Regions from separate parts of the Paenibacillus sp. MMO-58 genome, predicted to be linked through region 1. Evidence: riboswitches for the same ligand, from Rfam matches in the RefSeq annotation. Region 1 holds a riboswitch; each other region holds the start of a gene.
The links. A riboswitch is a leader RNA that binds a small molecule or an ion and turns the genes downstream of it on or off. The one in region 1 is predicted to bind cyclic di-AMP.
Positions count from the first base shown of each region.

Region 2: linked by a shared signal. The riboswitch ahead of WFJ73_RS21085 (hypothetical protein) and the one ahead of WFJ73_RS13665 (KamA family radical SAM protein) in region 1 are both predicted to bind cyclic di-AMP.
Region 3: linked by a shared signal. The riboswitch ahead of WFJ73_RS30865 (ubiquitin-like domain-containing protein) and the one ahead of WFJ73_RS13665 (KamA family radical SAM protein) in region 1 are both predicted to bind cyclic di-AMP.

Region 1 covers NZ_JBBCVY010000004.1:3,973-10,007, reverse strand. Annotated here, with positions in the region: gene WFJ73_RS13680 (CapA family protein) at 1-1,019, shown strand, start outside; gene WFJ73_RS13675 (C40 family peptidase) at 1,266-1,775, opposite strand; gene WFJ73_RS13670 (alpha/beta hydrolase) at 2,078-3,184, opposite strand; gene WFJ73_RS13665 (KamA family radical SAM protein) at 3,252-4,259, opposite strand; cyclic di-AMP (ydaO/yuaA leader) riboswitch at 4,442-4,580, opposite strand; gene WFJ73_RS13660 (hypothetical protein) at 4,678-5,028, opposite strand; gene thiD (bifunctional hydroxymethylpyrimidine kinase/phosphomethylpyrimidine kinase) at 5,095-5,922, opposite strand; gene thiO (glycine oxidase ThiO) at 5,946-6,035, opposite strand, start outside.
Region 2 covers NZ_JBBCVY010000007.1:177,664-183,698, forward strand. Annotated here, with positions in the region: gene WFJ73_RS21070 (aldehyde dehydrogenase) at 1-310, opposite strand, end outside; gene WFJ73_RS21075 (lysoplasmalogenase) at 394-1,053, shown strand; gene rlmN (23S rRNA (adenine(2503)-C(2))-methyltransferase RlmN) at 1,083-2,153, opposite strand; cyclic di-AMP (ydaO/yuaA leader) riboswitch at 2,516-2,711, shown strand; cyclic di-AMP (ydaO/yuaA leader) riboswitch at 2,822-3,009, shown strand; gene WFJ73_RS21085 (hypothetical protein) at 3,131-3,550, shown strand; gene kdpF (K(+)-transporting ATPase subunit F) at 3,692-3,769, shown strand; gene kdpA (potassium-transporting ATPase subunit KdpA) at 3,803-5,482, shown strand; gene kdpB (potassium-transporting ATPase subunit KdpB) at 5,528-6,035, shown strand, end outside.
Region 3 covers NZ_JBBCVY010000018.1:63,359-69,393, forward strand. Annotated here, with positions in the region: gene rnmV (ribonuclease M5) at 1-386, opposite strand, end outside; gene WFJ73_RS30865 (ubiquitin-like domain-containing protein) at 543-1,676, opposite strand; cyclic di-AMP (ydaO/yuaA leader) riboswitch at 1,921-2,130, opposite strand; gene WFJ73_RS30870 (TatD family hydrolase) at 2,314-3,087, opposite strand; gene WFJ73_RS30875 (HD domain-containing protein) at 3,118-4,413, opposite strand; gene WFJ73_RS30880 (AbrB/MazE/SpoVT family DNA-binding domain-containing protein) at 4,698-4,952, shown strand; gene rsmI (16S rRNA (cytidine(1402)-2'-O)-methyltransferase) at 5,076-5,963, opposite strand; gene WFJ73_RS30890 (tRNA1(Val) (adenine(37)-N6)-methyltransferase) at 5,938-6,035, opposite strand, start outside.

The DNA.
Region 1 (6,035 bases):
CGCGTATTATTAACTCCTGCAAAGGGGATAAAGGTTATTCCTTCGACCATCTGTTCGAGCCGATCGCCCCTTATCTGCGTAATGCCGATCTAACGATCGGCAACCTGGAAACCGTATTTGCGGGTAAAACCTCCGAGGACGCTTACAGTGTGGTGAAACGGAATCCGCGTACGAACTGGCCTATGTTCAACTGCCCGGATGCTTTTGCCGATACCTTAAAAAATCTTGGCTTCGACTTTGTCTCGACAGCCAATAATCATTGCATGGACAACGGCATTAACGGTCTGAAGCGTACGCTCAGAATTTTGGATGCCAAAGGGATTGCCCACACCGGTACTTACCGAACGCAGAATGAAGCACAGCATCTGGTCGTCAAAGAAGTCAAAGGCATCAAGATCGGCTTCCTTGCTTATACGAAAACCACAAATAAAATCCCGGTTCCCTCAGACCATAAGTGGGCGGTAGACCTAATCAATCCGGCCAAAATGGTATCCGACCTGAAACGGATGAAAGCCAAAAACGTCGATCTGACTATCGTATGCCTGCATATGGGCAGAGAATACTCGAATTATCCGGTACAAATGCAAAAAGATATGGTGCAATTATTATTCAAAAATGGCGCTGACATTATACTCGGTGCTCACTCGCACACCATTCAGCCAGCCGTCTTCTACAAAAGCGGATCGGGTATCCGCAGATTCGCCATCTATTCCCTCGGCAATATCATTTCGACCCGCCTTTACTACAACGACCATACTTTAACCGGACTCATTACTCAGCTCCAGGTGCGCAAGCTTGATGATGGCACCATTCGCATCAAGAAGGTCGACTTTATCCCAACCTGGACGCGGATCAGCAAAACGGGAGGCCGAAGCGCTTTTAAAGTCTTCCCTCTTACCGCCCATTTAAAAAAGCTCGATCCGTCCAGCGCCGAAGCCGTCCGTATGAAAAAAATGATCCACCATGTCCGCCAGCATATCGTAAAGGACTCTGACTCCGTCAACGCAGAAATCATCTAACCACAAAAAAATGCCGTACGGATCACTCCGTACGGCATTTTCCTGTTCCTTTAAACAATTAAATATTGTCTTTCTTATCTTCAGTTTTAACTGATACGGAGTCAGTCGAATGTTCCTTGAGAAGCGAAGCGTACGCCTTTGTTCGGAGATTCCCACTTAAACCAATTGAATCATGGAATCTCCGAACAACAGCGGTCGAAAGAATATTCGAATGCGTAGTTTGCATCAAAACTAAGATAATAAGAACTAGTTAATCACGCGACGTCCCACGATGAAACGCTGCTTATAATAGCTCGAGTTAACATCCGAAATAATAACGTCTGCCGAAGGACTTGCGTTATGAATCATTTTGCCGTTGCCGATGTAGATGCCGACATGGCCTACGTCTTTATGGTTTTTCGAGCCGCTGTTCCAGAAGAACAGAAGATCGCCTTTTTTGAAGTTGCCGTAGCCGACTTTAGTGCCCACTTTTGCTTGAGCATCATCATCACGGTTAACCAGGGTAACGCCAACGTTAGCAAGTTTATATACAAGCGCCGTGTAACCGGAGCAGTCTGTTGCGTAAGGGGCTTTTTTTTCTTGACGGTCTTGCCAATGTACGTAATTGACTTTATTTTTTAAGTTTAATGCCGTTTGGACAACCTTCGCTCTTTTCGCGTCTGCTGACATCGCGGCATCCGCAGTCGTATGAAGAAGCGCTGTTACCGGTAATGCGATAGCCACCAATAGCATCGCGATTTTTGTCATGAATTTCATTTGTTGTTCACTCCCTATCAATCGTGATAGGGCTATTATAAATAACGCTCCGAACCCAAGAACACCCGCAAAAATTGGCAACGAGCGGTAAATGAAAGCGTTAAGAATGCTGTAATCTAGGCGTTTCTTGGGTCTTAACCACTTTCTGAGAATCCTATGAGTCTATGATGAGTATTTTCTTACTTGTTGCATCCTATCAACTATGCTATAATCCTGATTTTTCATTTTTTACACCGGGATTTAAGGATAAAAGCCCATTCTTCCATCAAGGAAGAACGGGCTTGGAAAAATGATCTCTTCTATTATAGTGCTTTCAAAGCATTTGCAATTTCGATACATAAATCCTCGGCCTGCGGCACAAAGCCCAGACGGTCGATAAAAGCATGCGTACAGCCTTTGTACCGGATGGTCTTGACCGGTACGCCGGCGGCCGCAAGCTGCCTGCTGTATACTTCCGACTGAATGCGCAGCCCATCAAATTCGGCTCCTACGCATAACGTACGCGGTAATCCGGTGCTGTCAGCCAGAAGCGGACTGACATAAGGATTACGGACATCCTCCTCATTCGGCAAATAATGCTCCCAAGCCTTTCTGCCTTCCGGGTCGGCTTCGGTAGGCCGTCCAATCCCCAGCATCGGATCAATCATCGCTCTTTGTTCATCCGCCATCTCGAATTGGGACAGCTCCCACCGATAACCGTTCACCCCGTTAAGGAAGGTCACGCACGGATAAATCAGCACCTGCTGGGCTACCATACGCGTACCTAAATCCCGGTCCTTGGTTGCTACGGCAGCAGACAGGTTGCCGCCGGCACTGTCGCCGCCTACGGCAATCCGGTTCCGGTCGATGCCGTATTCCTCGGCATGCTCGTAAATATATTGAACGGCATTAAAGCAATCGTCAAATCCGTTAGGGAACTTATGCTCCGGAGCTAATGAATAATCAATATTAAAGACAACGGCATCGGCCAGCTCGGCGATCAGCCGGCAAGGGTTCTCCACCGCAAACACGGTACCGCCGATCCAGCCGCCGCCATGAATATAAATGAGACAAGGCTTATTAGGCTTACGCATCGACTTGCGCGGGTAGTACCGCCATAGGCCAACCTCATTGTCGCCAAGCTTTACGCGTTCGTAACCGGTGTAAATCTCAACGGTATTCAAATTACGGTTCGGAAATCCCATGGAATCCCGAATAAGCTGCAGCTGCTCGGCTGGCGACGGAGGCTGGGCTGGGGCAGCCTTTTGTTCCCCGGCCCATTTCCTAATAATCTGAAGCTCGTAAGGATCCAGATAACCGGCCCTCGTCTCTTCCGGATTAACCTTCACAATAACCTGCGTATCGTTCAAGTTTACTTCTTCCTGCTGAGACTGCAGGGCGTTCACAATTTCCTGGCTGTATACTCTCATTGACAGAAGCCTCCCGGGATGCGAAATGGTATCCCTTCTTACTTCTCCTTGAGCTTGCGAACATCCTTTATTTGTTCTTGGCAGGCTGACCGGAAGGCAGATAGACCATATGATCGTCATGCTCCGACAGATCCTCCAGCCACGATGCTTCTGGAGGACAATCCAGCATGATAAAACGGCCTTTTCCTTCTTCTTGATAGTGATGATATTTCACGTAGGCTTTGCCGCCTTCTATATCCAACAATTCAACCTTGCCATAATCATGGGCCATCAAAAGCCTGATCCGCTTTCCAAGCTCCGCGGTTAGTTCTTTTGCTTGCTGAACGATAGAAAACTGCGTTTGAAGGGACAGACTAGACTCGGGATATGAAGGATTAGGACGGTTAATAATAAAGGAATATGGCGAAACCCCAGCCTGGGACAGCTGATCAATCAGCTTGCCTAATAGAAGAGGGTCATTATTAACGCCCTTGACAATAGGGGTTTGATTAAGAACGACAACTCCCGCCTGGTGAAGGGCATTAAATGCTTTCTTCGCTTCGGACGTTAGTTCTCTCGGATGGTTAATCGTAGTCATCAAATAGATCCGCTTCTCCGGACTCGAGAACCGGCTTAACATCTCTAATAGTTCATGGTCCTCATAAATTCGCATTGGATTATGAACCGGCATTCTGGAATCCAGCCTAATCGTGCCGATATGCTCGATATCCCGCAGCTGCTCGATAATTCTAGTCAGCTTGGCAATACCTAACATCAGGCTATCTCCCGTCAACACAACCTTATGAATCTCATTATGTTCTGCGATGTAAGCAATTCCTTCTGCTGCATGGGATACGGGGAGAAGAACCATCGATTGATAAATGTGCTTACAGCCGGCAGCTTCCCAAGTGAACTCCTGGATCACGTGAGGGGCTTCGCCCGCCGCAATCAGATGCTTGCGGATCGGATCCTTCGGATCATCCCAGTCAATCAGATTTAAGTAATAATCATTGACGCGAAAATGCTTCTTAAGCCGTTCTCTTTCCGCCTCCGACAGACCTGCCGATCTACCGTTATCGGCCATTGGTTGTACCATTTCGCATCCCTCCAAAAGGTTATTAAAAGCATCACCTATGCCGGGAAGTCCATCCCACCTCCACGAAAAATGAAAAAAAAGACCCCCGCAGCACAGAGCATGAACATGGTCTGCGTGCATTTTGGGCCTTTAAAACAGAAAAAGACCCAGCAAGGGTCTATCGTTTGCAATGTTATTCGCAAAAGACCCATCTCAAAGCTGACGAGGTTAGCTGACGGACTCGGGATAGATGGTTCCCTACAGCCGATAACCGGCTGATTCGCCCCAAAAGATTGGTTTCCCCGCTTCTCGGCAACGCCGAGAACTAAGCTTATTATAATTATCTCACAATTCTTAATATTGTCAACAATTAATCAATAATAATCCCCGCCCAATTTCCCAAGGGATGGTTGGACGGGGTTACGTTAACTCTCTGCGGTTACTTCTTATCCACTTGAAGAAGAAATAAGTGCTTAACCGAAAATGTATCCTTGATGGTATCTTCGGATATAACATTCAGCTTGATGAGACCGGCGATTTTGGAGGTATCGGGCTTCGAAAGCAACCGCCATACATCGGGATCGGGAAGAGCAGCATACAGCTTGCTCTCATCAAATTCCTTGCGCTCCTGAGAAACAATCTTCACCTTGTAGCTGCCTACCTCCAGTTCGGAGAGGTCCAGCTCGGCGCAATGCTGTATAATTTCACCGCGCAGCTCGGATAATTCCTGCTCGATTTCCTTCTGCTTTTGCTTAAGCTGATAATAACGCTTGACTTTGTTATCCTCCACCACATTCACGCTCCTCTTAATCAAATGTATGATCAGAGGTGTGAAATTAGGACTAGATCTTGTCCACTATCTGGCAACTAGCCCTCTCTTGCGGTATGCCCAATGATTCGTTGGGCCATGTCCGCTGCCGACGATAATGCCGTCTTCAATGGCGGCTTGTATATAGGCTTTTGCCTGGCGAACGGCTTCCTCGATTTCAAGCCCTTGAGCGAGGCCTGCAGTGAGCGCAGCCGAATACGTACAACCGGTGCCATGGGTGCGGGCCGTTTCGATCCGTCTGCCTGCCAGCTCGCTATAACAACTGCCGTCGAAGAGCAAATCCACCGCTTCAGCTCCTGCTTCATGCCCGCCCTTGATCAGGACATAACGGGCGCCGAGGCTGGACAGCTTTTTCGCCGCTTCGAGCTTGTCGGCCTTGTTGCGAACGGCCATCCCGGTCAGATGCTCGGCCTCCGGAATGTTTGGCGTAATAATCATCGTGAGCGGCAGCAGCTTGCGGCTTAAAGCCCGGACGGCTTCTACCTGCAGGAGCGACGCGCCGCCTTTGGCGATCATAACCGGGTCTACCACAACCTTCTTCCAGCCGAAGAAAGCAATCGCCTCGGCTACTTCCTCAATAATCTCGGCACTAAACAACATGCCGGTCTTCAAAGCATCAACGCCGATATCGCTGCCGACGGAGTGAATCTGCGCCTTTACCGCTTCCTTGGCGAGCGGGTATACGCCTTGCACGCCAAGCGTATTTTGCGCTGTAATCGCCGTTAAGGCCGACATCCCGTAAGCGCCAAGCTCCTGGAATGTTTTCAAATCCGCCTGAATGCCTGCTCCGCCGCCGCTGTCCGAGCCGGCAATCGTCAAAGCCCGGGCTACATTGCCGTTTATGTATTCCGCCATTTTTATTTCACCCCGTTTATCGTTTAGTAGGAAAACCGTTCCGGCGCAAACGCCGGCAGCCTGCTGCCGTTATCGATATAATCGGCCACAACCTGTGCCGTTACCGGGCTGAG
Region 2 (6,035 bases), on a different contig from region 1:
CGATGTAGCCTTTGCTGCCCATGTGGGTAAGCGCCGTTTTGACCTTGGCGGGCTTCATCCACCGCTTCAACCGCTTCTGCACAAAAGAGATTTCCTTCAGGACAAGTCCAATCTCAAGCATATAGGACTCCTGCTCGCTCCGGTTAAGGTCAAGCCGAAGCGCCTGCATAATCGCATCCTCGCGTTCCGTAATGGCTTGGCGCAGCTTGGCCAGCTGTGCCTGCCGGAATTCGAGACTCCGGGTTGCCCCCGTCCCGTAATAATGCCGCTGCTTCTCCAGCAATTGTTGAGCTGTCATATTCACGTTCATGCGATACCCCGCCTTTTCGATATTAATCCAGACTTTAAAAATGAAAATCTATGCTATAGTTAGGAAAAAAGGAGCGATGCCGATTGATCAAAATACTGCCTGCCCTTATTCTGCTCATGGGCTTGCTTTACATTTTTATCATTCCTGCTGAACCGCATGCCGTCAAGCTAATTTTCAAAGCGATCCCTATGCTGCTGATTATCGCTTATGCTTACTTGCAGTCCGCGCAAAACGGTAAGCGGTTTCAACGGATCCTGCTAACCGGTCTTGTCTTCAGCGTTGTTGGCGATGTCACCCTGGGTAACTTTGTCGTAGGGCTGTCCGCTTTTTTGATCGGCCATTTGTTTTATTTAAGCGGATTTTTCGGGCAGTGGAGGTTTTCCTTCTGGCGGCTCGTAACGATTATTCCAATCGGCGTGTATGCCGTATATATGGGCTACGAGCTGCTTGATGGGCTTACGAAATCGGGGGACGACGCTCTGAAAATCCCCGTTCTTGTCTATGTAACCGCCATTTCGCTGATGGGCTGGTCGGCCATGATGTCCGGCAACGCATGGGCGGTTGCGGGTGCCCTGCTCTTTATGGCTTCCGATTCCATTCTTGCCTGGAATAAGTTTATTTCGGATATTGCCGGGTCAGACGTGCTCATTATGGCCACTTATTATGCTGCTCAATTCTGCATCGCCGCCTGCATCGGATACCGGGGCCGCACAGCTCCCAAGCAAAAAGCCATGATCCTCTGATCATGGCTTTGATTATGCCTGGCCGGTTGTTATCCGGCTTTTTCCTTATTCATCTGCTTGCTGCGCAGCTGGCCGCAAGCCGCGTCGATGTCGGCGCCATGCTCGAGGCGGACGCTGACGCTGACGTCTTGTTTTTTCAGCGTATCGTAGAAGCTCTTAATGGAGTCGTTCTCGCTGCGCTGGTATTGGCTATGCTCGTCAACCGGATTATAAGGAATCAGGTTCACGTTCACGAGGGAGCGGCGGCGGTCGCCCACCAGCTCGGCAAGCTCAAGCGCATGCTCCGGCCGGTCGTTGACGTCCTTGAGCAGAATATACTCCAGCGTAATGCGGCGGTTCGTCCGCTCCAGATAATAATCGATCGCATCCATCAGCTTCTCGATCGGAATCGCTCGGTTGATCTTCATAATCCGCGTCCGCAGCTCATTATTAGGAGCATGCAGCGAGACCGCGAGGTTAACCCCTTGATCCTTGTCGGCAAACTCTCTGATTTTGTCCGCGAGGCCGCTTGTCGATACCGTAATATGGCGCGGACCGATAGCCAGACCTTTATGATCCTTCACCGTTGTAAGGAAGTCGTTCAGGTGAATAAAGTTATCGAACGGCTCGCCAATGCCCATAACAACGATATGGCTGACCTTCTCGCCTTGGCCGGATTCGTCGAGATGAAGCTGAATCTTCATAATCTGCTCGACAATCTCGCCGCTTGTCAGATCCCTGCTCTTCTTCAACAGGCCGCTCGCACAGAAGCTGCAGCCGATGTTGCAGCCAACCTGCGTGGTTACGCAGACCGACAAGCCGAACTTATGGCGCATCATCACCGTCTCGATCAGGTTGCCGTCATCCAGCTTGAGCAGCAGCTTGACCGTGCCGTCCTTCGACACCTGCTTCGTATGCTCGACCAGCGTCTGGATCGCAAAGTTCTCTTCCAGCAGCTTCACGAGGTCCGGATGAACATCCGTCATATCCGCAAAGCTCGTAACCCGCTTCCGGTACAAGTATTCCCACACCTGGGTCGCCCGGAACTTTTTATGCCCGCGCTCGCCCAGCCATGATGTTAATTGCTCTAATGTAAATCCATATATGGATGGTGTATTCATCGTTTTTCCTCTTTTCGTGAAACGCGGCCAAAGCCGCATACTGTTCCTATTGTCCCAAAATTAGCTGATGAAAACAAGGGGCCATTATAGTGCCGCTCAGCTCCTTACCGGCCCCTCCACCGCCGTAAAACGGTTTTTCCGTCTTATTCTGCTACTCCGGACAAACCGATTTGGGCTTGGGTTATACCTGCATTTCACAACGAATTACAGCATTCGAGAGATATAAGGTCCAAGAAGGAGCATGGTAGAGTTCCCTCCAAATGTAAACGCTCTAACCAAACTCCTTGTCAGAATTAGACAATATGCCGCCTCTACGGTTCATTTACAACTTCGGCCGTCAGGCGTAATATACGATTCAGCAAATGTAACAATCGCTGAGTTTCCGTTAAGGGAAACGGGGGAACCAATCGATAAGCGGCATGGCAACGGTGTGAGAGCCGGCGCGGCATGCTTATCCGGGGTGAATCCGGGAAAAGGCTGCGCGCGGCCGGACCCGGTAGGGCGACTCTCACCGTCCGAATCCGTCAGCTAACCTCGTAAGCGATGAAAATGCGACTGTCCAGTAGGCAGGGCATTTTCCAAGTAGAGAGGATGATGTGATCTTGTGACCTTCCAAGGCCGCGGGGATCTTTCCTCTGCGGCTTTTTCTCATGCCCATTTTTAATCAACTGTCTTTATCGCTTAATCCCCTTCACGGGGGGAACGGGGGAACCAATCGGGCAGCCGGCTGTTCCATACAGCCAGCATTGTCCACGGGGTGAATCGCCGAAGCAGCTCCATCTGAGCTCATCGGCGTAGGGCGACTCTTACGCCCGAATCCGTCAGCTAACTTCGTCAGCGTACCAAGAGAGGCAACGATGATCGTGAATATAGGCGCGGTTTATTTCCTGCTGCGCTTATAAGCCGCGTGAAGAGTCCCTCTTCCGCGGCTTTTTTGTTTGTCGTTGATTCCTCTAACCAAAAGAGGAGCGTAAACCATGGACGATTATATACTTGTCTCCGCACCCAATGTGCAGGGCGAGGATTTTATTAAACAGCTGCTGCACCGGCATATCCCGTTTGCCGCCATCGTGAACAATAAGACCGAATACGGGCGGATGCTGGAGCTTGGCGTGTCAACGATTATCGTCATCAATACAACTGACGAGGCTACATGGCGTGTCCCGGAGCTGCCGGTCGGACGAATCTTTTTATTCGAAAGGAGCCTGAATCTGTGCTGCCGCTATATCCAGATCTGCCGCAGCTGGACATCCAAATCGATCTGCGTCGTTACGGACAGCGCAAATCCCCGTCTGATCTATAAAGGGATGGGTGCTAATTATGTCATTCATTCCAATCATGCGGATACATCCTTTTTAATCATAAACGACCTCATGGCAAGCCAAGATAATCGGTAAGACCGAAAGTTATTCGCCATTCTTTTAGGAGGAATCCGCTATGCAGGATATCTATATGGTGCTGCTTCTGGCAGCGATATTCATACTCTTCGCCGGCTTTATGCATTGGTGCGACCGGGCCATTCAAGAGGAGGATCAGCGATGATTGTCACGTTAGTGCTTGCCCTGTTTCTCTTTCTTTACTTGATATACGCCTTGATTAATCCGGAGAAATTCTAAACCCTTATCAAATGCTGGGAGGCCGCAATGGCAATGGATATTTTACAGCTCCTTATCGTGGTTGGCGTGCTTGTACTGCTCGTCAAACCGCTCGGAACCTATGTGTACCACGTATACTCGGATCAACCGAACCGGACCGACCGCCTATTCGGCGGAACCGAACGGTTCATTTATAAATTAATCGGGCTGAAATCGCGTGAAGGCATGACCTGGAAAAAGTACGCGTTAAGCTTCCTTTTCACGAATATCGTGCTGGTCGCGATCAGTTATTTGATTCTGCGCCTGCAGGGCAGCCTTCCTGGCAACCCCAACGGCATTGGCGCCATGGAAGAAACGCTGTCGTTCAATACCGTTATCAGCTTTATTACGAATACGAACCTGCAGCATTACAGCGGCGAGACCGGGCTGTCCTATTTCTCGCAGATGGCCGTCATTATGATGATGATGTTCACCTCGGCGGCTACCGGCTTCTCGGTTGCAATTGCTTTTATCCGCGGCTTGACGAGCAGGGGCAGCACCATCGGCAACTTCTTTACCGACTTCGTGAAATCCCACACGCGGATTTTCCTGCCGCTCGCAACGCTCATTACGCTGGTTCTTGTGGCACTTCACGTGCCGCAGACCCTGCAGCCTAACGTAACGGCAACAACGCTGGAAGGGGCAACGCAAAGCATCGCAATCGGTCCGGTTGCTTCTCTGGAATCGATTAAGCACTTGGGTACAAACGGCGGCGGTTTCTTTGGCGTCAACTCGGCGCATCCTTTCGAGAATCCGAGCCCGCTTACGAACGTCATCGAGATTCTGTCCATGTGGGCGCTGCCTGCTTGCCTGCCTTATGTATACGGTCGTTTCGCGGGTAACCGCAAGCAAGGCTGGGTTGTATTTGGCGCCATGATGTCGCTGTTCCTGGTATTCCTTGCAACGGTCTACACGGCTGAGCTGCATGGCAATCCGGTTATGAACAATCTTGGCGCAGACGCCTCGCAAGGCAGCATGGAGGGCAAGGAAGTCAGGTTTGGCATTGCCCAATCCTCCCTCTTTACGGCGGTGACGACGGCGGCCACTACCGGTTCGGTCAATAACATGCATGATACGCTGACCCCGATCGGCGGTCTTGTCCCGCTGGCGGAGATGATGCTGAACGTTGTGTTTGGAGGTAAAGGCGTTGGCCTCGTCAATATGCTGATGTATGCGATTCTTGCGGTCTTTATCGCGGGACTAATGGTCGGTCGGACACCTGAGTTTCTCGGGCGGAAAATCGAACCAAAGGAAATGAAGCTGATCGCGATCGCGATTCTCGTTCATCCGTTTATTATTTTGGCGCCAACCGCCATTGCTTTCCTGACGGATCTTGGCCAGGGTGCCATCACGAACCCAGGCTTTCACGGCATCTCGCAGGTGCTCTATGAATACACCTCGTCAGCGGCGAATAACGGCTCCGGCTTTGAAGGTCTTGCCGACAATACGCCGTTCTGGAACATGACGACCGGCCTCGTCATGCTGCTTGGACGGTATGTTTCGATGATTGCCATGCTGGCTGTAGCCGGATCCTTGGTCCGCAAAAAGCCCGTACCGGAAACGATCGGAACATTCCGGACGGACAACGTGCTGTTTGGCGGGATTCTAGTAGGAACCGTCGTTATTGTCGGCGCGCTGACGTTCCTGCCTGCCGTTGTACTTGGACCTATTGCAGAGCATTTAACGATTCGCTAACGGATAAGGATGAGGTGAATAACCGTGACCACACAACGTAAATCCATGCTGACCTCGGCGATTATAAGTCGCGCGGCGAAGGACAGCTTTCTGAAATTAAATCCGCTGACCATGATGAGAAATCCCGTCATGTTTGTCGTAGAGGTCGGCACGCTTGTCGTCCTGCTGATGACGATTTTCCCCGGCTACTTCGGAACGGAGGGACGAATAGGATTCAATCTGACGGTCTTTCTGATCCTGCTGTTCACCGTCCTGTTCGCTAATTTCGCGGAAGCGCTGGCCGAAGGACGGGGCAAAGCCCAGGCGGACTCGCTCAAGAAGAGCAAAAAGGACATTACGGCAAACAAAGTTACGGGCCAGACCATAAAACAGGTATCGTCAACCGAGCTCCGCAAAGGCGATATCGTCGTTGTCTCCGAAGGAGAGATGATTCCGGGTGACGGCGAAATTATCGAAGGCCTTGCCTCTGTCGACGAGTCGGCAATCACCGGCGAATCTGCACCGGTGATCAAGGAAGCCGGCGGCGACTTCAGCTCGGTAACGGGCGGCACCC
Region 3 (6,035 bases), on a different contig from region 1:
ATAAGACCCGCTTCCATCAGATCCTCCCAAGTAATGTCCCCTTCTCCCGCCGCCATCTCCGTCCGCAGCTCGGAGAGCGCCTGACGAATCGCTTCGGGGCTCGCGTTCTCGATTCCGATATCGCCTTTGTACATTGCCTTCTCCTGCGGCAGAAAAGCATGCTTGCAGCCCGGCACGCGCCGCGCGACAATTTTGCGGATTCTCTCGCCCGCATGATCGGGGTCCGTAAATATAATAACGCCTCTGCGTTCCATCGCCAGCTCGATCCGGCGCAGCACTTCCTCGCCAACCGCAGAACCGTTTGTTTCAATCGTATCCGCTTCAACGGCCCGCTTCACGGCAACCGTATCGTCTTTGCCTTCCACCACAATAATTTCCTTAATCACAAGCGAACATTCCTTTCCAAAGCAGCAACTTTCGCTCTTCTTTCACCGTCAATGATCATGCAGCCTGCTTAGCATCTCCATACACACAAAAAGAAGAGGCAGCTGCCTCTTCTTATAATGGCATATTTAACAATGAAATACGATAGCGGAAAGCCATTAGCTTGCTGTTGGCTTGTTTGGTCCAAGCACGTATACGGTATACCCTTTTTTACGGCCGAACTTATTGGCATAGCTTGTGCTGTCAAAGTAAACGTCGATCTTGTTGCCATTGATGGCACTGCCTGTATCCTCCGCCCTGCGGAAGCCAATGCCTTCGATGTACACCCACCAGCCGATTGGAATAACATCCGGATCCACCGCGATGGTACGGCCTTCCTTCACCTTCGCGCCGGAAGCCGTAATGCCGTATCCCGGATGACTCTCATCCTTGCCGGTAGAAGCTACGCCTGCCGAATAGGCGGTTAAAGTAACATTCTTGAGAACCTTCTTTGGCCTAAACGTTACGCCACTCTTTGTATACGAGCCCGTGCTCGTACTGGATAGCGTATGTACGTCCTTCTTTGAACCCACCGCTACGACCTGACTGACAGTATGCTTCTGAACGACTTTGTCGACCAGCTTGGAGGAGACAAGAACACCATTCTCGTACTTTTTCTCCACGCGCTCGATAACGACGCCAGTCTTGCCGGATTGCACCAGCTTCTCCTTCCCTTTCTCGAGGGTAGGATCTTGTTTCTTTACGATCGAGAACGGCAAAGTCCGTTCGTTCTCTGCTACCTTGGTATCGATGCGTGTAACGGTAACCGTCATTGCCTTCGAAATCTGAGTATCGAGAGACGGGTTAACTCTATCTTGATCGCGAACCGGAATATTTAATTTCCCGATCGCCGCCTGTACTGTTTTCTCTGTCGTGTACACCGTCGATGTTTTGCCATCTGCTTTTACGGTAACCGGAACCGCGTATTTAATCTCGATGCGGTCTCCGTCTTTGATGGACGCATTCAGAGGATGGGATACCTCGTCATAGGGTCCAACCGTTATAGCTTGTTCATCCAGTAGGCGTTGCAGGACCCATTGTTTTGTCTTAACAACAGTTTCTTGTCCGTTCACTACTACGGATACGCTCTTATCAGCCGATCCGTACAACAACACCAAAAACATGAAAGTCATAGCGATTGAGATAATTGCACTCAGAACAATCAAACGCAAATTTTCATGCTTCCATCGCATTGCGAAAGTCATGCTGGATGATCGCTTCCCATGGGTCTCCTTAGCTTGGATCATGCCCATTTCTATCGGTCCTCCTTCATAGCCCCGCCGCCAAACTGTTACGCATGATACTATTGACGCGACTATTAAGTATATTGGCGTGACGAGCACGCTCCAGTGTTACGGCCTCCCACCTTCAAGATTTACCCTGTAAAGACTATTTCCGAAGTAGCAAAATCGAAAATAAAAAGAAGCCTTCGACAGAGGATCTGATCGTGGCTTCCTGGGTAATCAAACATTCAGGAAAAGGTGAATACACGAGGTTGATCGCTCTCTATATTCGCTTACGAGGTTAGCTGACGGGTTCGGGCGAGAGAGCTGCCCTATCCACGGAACGAATGCTCATGGCAATCGCCGCAAAATTCACCCCTGAAGAATTCATACGCAGCACGATGCTTCAAGACGTCCTAACTATGCATCCGCTGTCGTTGGTTCCCCCGCTCTCCGGCTTTCGGAGATTAAGCGCAAACTGGAAATCCAATACAAAAGTTAAAGCTCTGAGAAAAATCATACATTCCTGACCACAGAATTGTAAAGATGCGTTAAAAGACGATTTTAACGAAATTTTAGGATTCTAAAGGCAAATAAGGGCGATTCCAACAAGTAAAAAGACTTTTATCGCCGCTATAGTCCTTATTTCAGCGGTTTTACACCGTTTTTAAACAATACCAAAACATTTTTTACCGTTTGCGCTTGTAATAACTGCGATTTCCTCCTTGGATTTTCCTGTTATTTCCGCTGCTGCCTCTGAGACCAAAGACACATACGAGCTCTCATTCCTCTTCCCTCTAAATGGATGGGGAGACAGATAAGGGGAATCCGTTTCGATGAGAAGACGGTCAAGCGGAACGTTCGCAAGCACCTCTTTAGGCACCCTTGCATTTTTGAAAGTGACCGGTCCGCCGAACGAAATATAGAAGTTCATATCGAGGCACATTTTTGCGGTTTCCCAGCTGCCGGAGTAGCAGTGCATAACCCCTCCGACTTCAGACGCTTTCTCCTCCCTCAAAATACGGACAATGTCCTCATGCGCATCCCGGTTATGAATGACAATCGGCTTACCCACCTTCCGGGCAAGGCGGATTTGCTCCCGGAATACCCGGTGCTGCACATCCTTCGGAGAGGTATCCCAGTGGTAATCAAGACCGATTTCCCCTATGGCTACAACCTTCGGATGGGAGCAAAGCTGCTCGATCCATTCCAGATCCCCCGGCTCCATGAAAACGCTGTCCACCGGATGCCAGCCAACCGCTGCGTAAATAAAATCGTATTTTTCCGCAAGCTCCATCGTCGTTGGAATTGTCTCCCGGTTGAAGCCGACATTGATCATTAAATCAACACCGGCAGCACGCGCCCTTTCGATAACTTCGGCACGGTCGTTGTCGAATTGCGGAGAGTCCAGGTGGGTATGTGTGTCGAATAAAGATATCATCTTAGCTGCAAGCTCCTTCTATATAAAGAGTTAAATTTTAAACAATCGCCGGACAGCCGGACTTAACCGATCAGTTGCGTCAAGGAGCGGCTCAATCGGGTAATAGATATGATACTGGCCTTGGTGCAGACCGCTGATGGAACGGACAATGTCGGATTTCACCGATATTTCGCTTAAGCTGTTATCATCGCTTAGCAGCAGAATCGGCGCTTTTTCCTCTTTCCCGCCTTTTTTCGCATCCGGGCGATAAATGTCGTAAGGCTGATCAAACGGGAAATCGATTTCCATATGGTAATCCGGATTAAGACCGATAGCGATAAACTCCCGGGCTGCTTCCTCCAATAAAGAGTCCCCCGGATCATCAAGCGTGATGTATTTGTATAGCTGGCGATTGAGGAACCTGTCGCACAATTCGGCGAGCAATGAATCCTTCTCCTCGGTCCATAACGAGAAGATCGTCTGCATGTAGGCCTCGTCCAGCTTCAAATAATCCGGCACTGTAATGCTGCCGTCAAGCAGCTTGTTAATGGGCCCCGGCATCCATGAAAAGGTATAACCGCTGTCGTACAGCTCCTTGGCCCGCCGGGTAATCTGCCTTAAAATAATCTCCGAGCTCCGGGTAACCGGGTGGAAATAAATTTGCCAATACATCTGGTAACGGGACATCAAATAATGCTCAATGGCATGCATTCCGCTTTCTTTTACGACAATCTTGCCCTGAACGGGACGCAGGACGCGCAATATCCGCTCCAGGTCGAAATTGCCGTAGTTGACTCCCGTAAAATAAGCATCGCGCAGCAGATAGTCCATTCGGTCCGCATCCATCTGGCTGGAGATCAGGCTTACAACGATCGGATTCGGGTACGTCTTGCTGATTACCGAGGCTACCTTCTCCGGGAAACCCTCCGATACGCGGCGCAGCACGCGGTTAACCTCCGTATCCTCCAGCAAAATCGCGCAGGTCCACTGCTCATGATGAGTGTCGAAAACCTGCTCCAGCGAATGAGAAAAAGGCCCATGGCCAACGTCGTGCAAAAGCGCGGCGCAGAGAGCCAGCAGTCTTTCCTCCGCCGGCCAGCCCGGATACTCGTTACGCTCGAATTGAGAGATGATCTTCCTCGTTATTTCATAAACCCCAAGGGAGTGAGAGAAACGGCTGTGTTCTGCGCCATGAAACGTCAAATAAGAGGTTCCGAGCTGGCGAATTCGTCTAAGCCTCTGAAACTCCTTCGTGTTGATCAAATCCCACACCGTCTGATCCTGCACGTAAATGTATTTGTGCACCGGATCCTTAAAAACCTTCTCTTCAGTCAGCTGCTGATTCATTCGCCCTTTCAACTCCTTTGTTCATGGTTTCGACACAAAACTCTGGTATAATGTCGAATACTGTCGTAATATAGTTTCCAAATTGTCGAAGCTGTTGTATTCTATAGTAAGATTAATATGACCTTGCTATAGAGTCAAATTCCCGTAAATATAGGTCTAGTAAGCTCTATTAAAGACTTTCTCGGTTGACTATTATGGGAATCGTTGGTATTATAGTAGCCATAAAAAGAAAAACTATGTCGAATAGTGACGAAATGTAATTTCCTGAGAGGAGAAACAAAATCATGATGAAATCTACTGGTATTGTACGTAAAGTCGACGAATTGGGTCGTGTTGTTATTCCAATCGAATTGCGCCGTACCCTTGGTATTGGCGAGAAAGATGCTCTGGAGATCTATGTAGACGGCGAGCGTATTATGCTTAAGAAATACGAGCCTGCATGTATCTTCTGCGGCAATGCAGAGAACGTATCCTACTTCAAAGGCAAAATTGTTTGCCATATTTGTTTATCTGAAATGCCTTCTCCTGTGACAAAATAAGAAATATAGGTTATAATAGAAATACACCAACTTGTTAATTCTAACCTTTTTATACTCCTTGATGCCTTCCTGTGCTAGAACCCGGCCAGGAAGGTCTTTTTTTTGCCCAAATAACGCAGTAATCTATCGATTAACTGCGTTATAGACTTCCCTCTTCGGCAGGCCCCGGTCTTGAGCCGCTTTTTTAATGGCTTCTTTTCGGTCGATGCCTTCATTCTCGTAATGGGCGACATGCTCTTCTAGCTCAAGCGTTGTCCACCAACTCTCTCCGTTATCTCCTGCGTCACCAGCTCCTGAAGTTGCCCCTTCAATAATGAGGCAGTACTCTCCTAGGGGAGGATTATCCTCAAGAAAAGCAACACATTCGGATATGCTTCCGCGCGCGGCCTCTTCATGTCGCTTAGTAAGCTCTCTAACCATCGCAATCCGCCTGTCGCCCCAGTGCTCCAGCATAGCGTCCAGCGTCTTTTTCAGGCGATGGGGAGATTCGTACATCATAAGCGTCCCTTCTTGACGGGAAAGACGGGTCAGCCATTCGGCAAGCGGCTTTTTATCCCTCGGTGGAAAACCCGTGAACATGAACCGGTCGGTCGGAAGTCCCGATATGATCAACGCCGATAAGGCGGCATTCGCTCCTGGTATAGGTACTACCTTTATACCCGCTTCTACGGCATCCTTAACAAGGTCAGCCCCCGGATCACTGACGGCAGGCAAGCCTGCATCGCTGACAAGCGCAATAGACTGTCCTTCTATTAATAGACGGATAAGCTCGCTTCCGCTAGCCTGCTTATTATGCTCATGATAGCTGACTAATCTGGTGGCTATTTCGAAATGCGTCAGCAGCTTGCGTGTCTGCCTTGTATCCTCAGCCGCAATAAGCTGCACTTCTTTTAAAGTCCGGATTGCCCGGTAGGTCATATCCTCCAGATTGCCAATAGGAGTGCCTACCAAATATAGGATACCATAATCGCTATTCGCTTGATCCTTAAAGCTTTTTTGAATTTGTATCATTGCCTTGCTCCCTCCCATCCGTAAAATTGTCGTATACAAAGACCGGCGGCAGCAACCTAAGCTCCGGCTTGC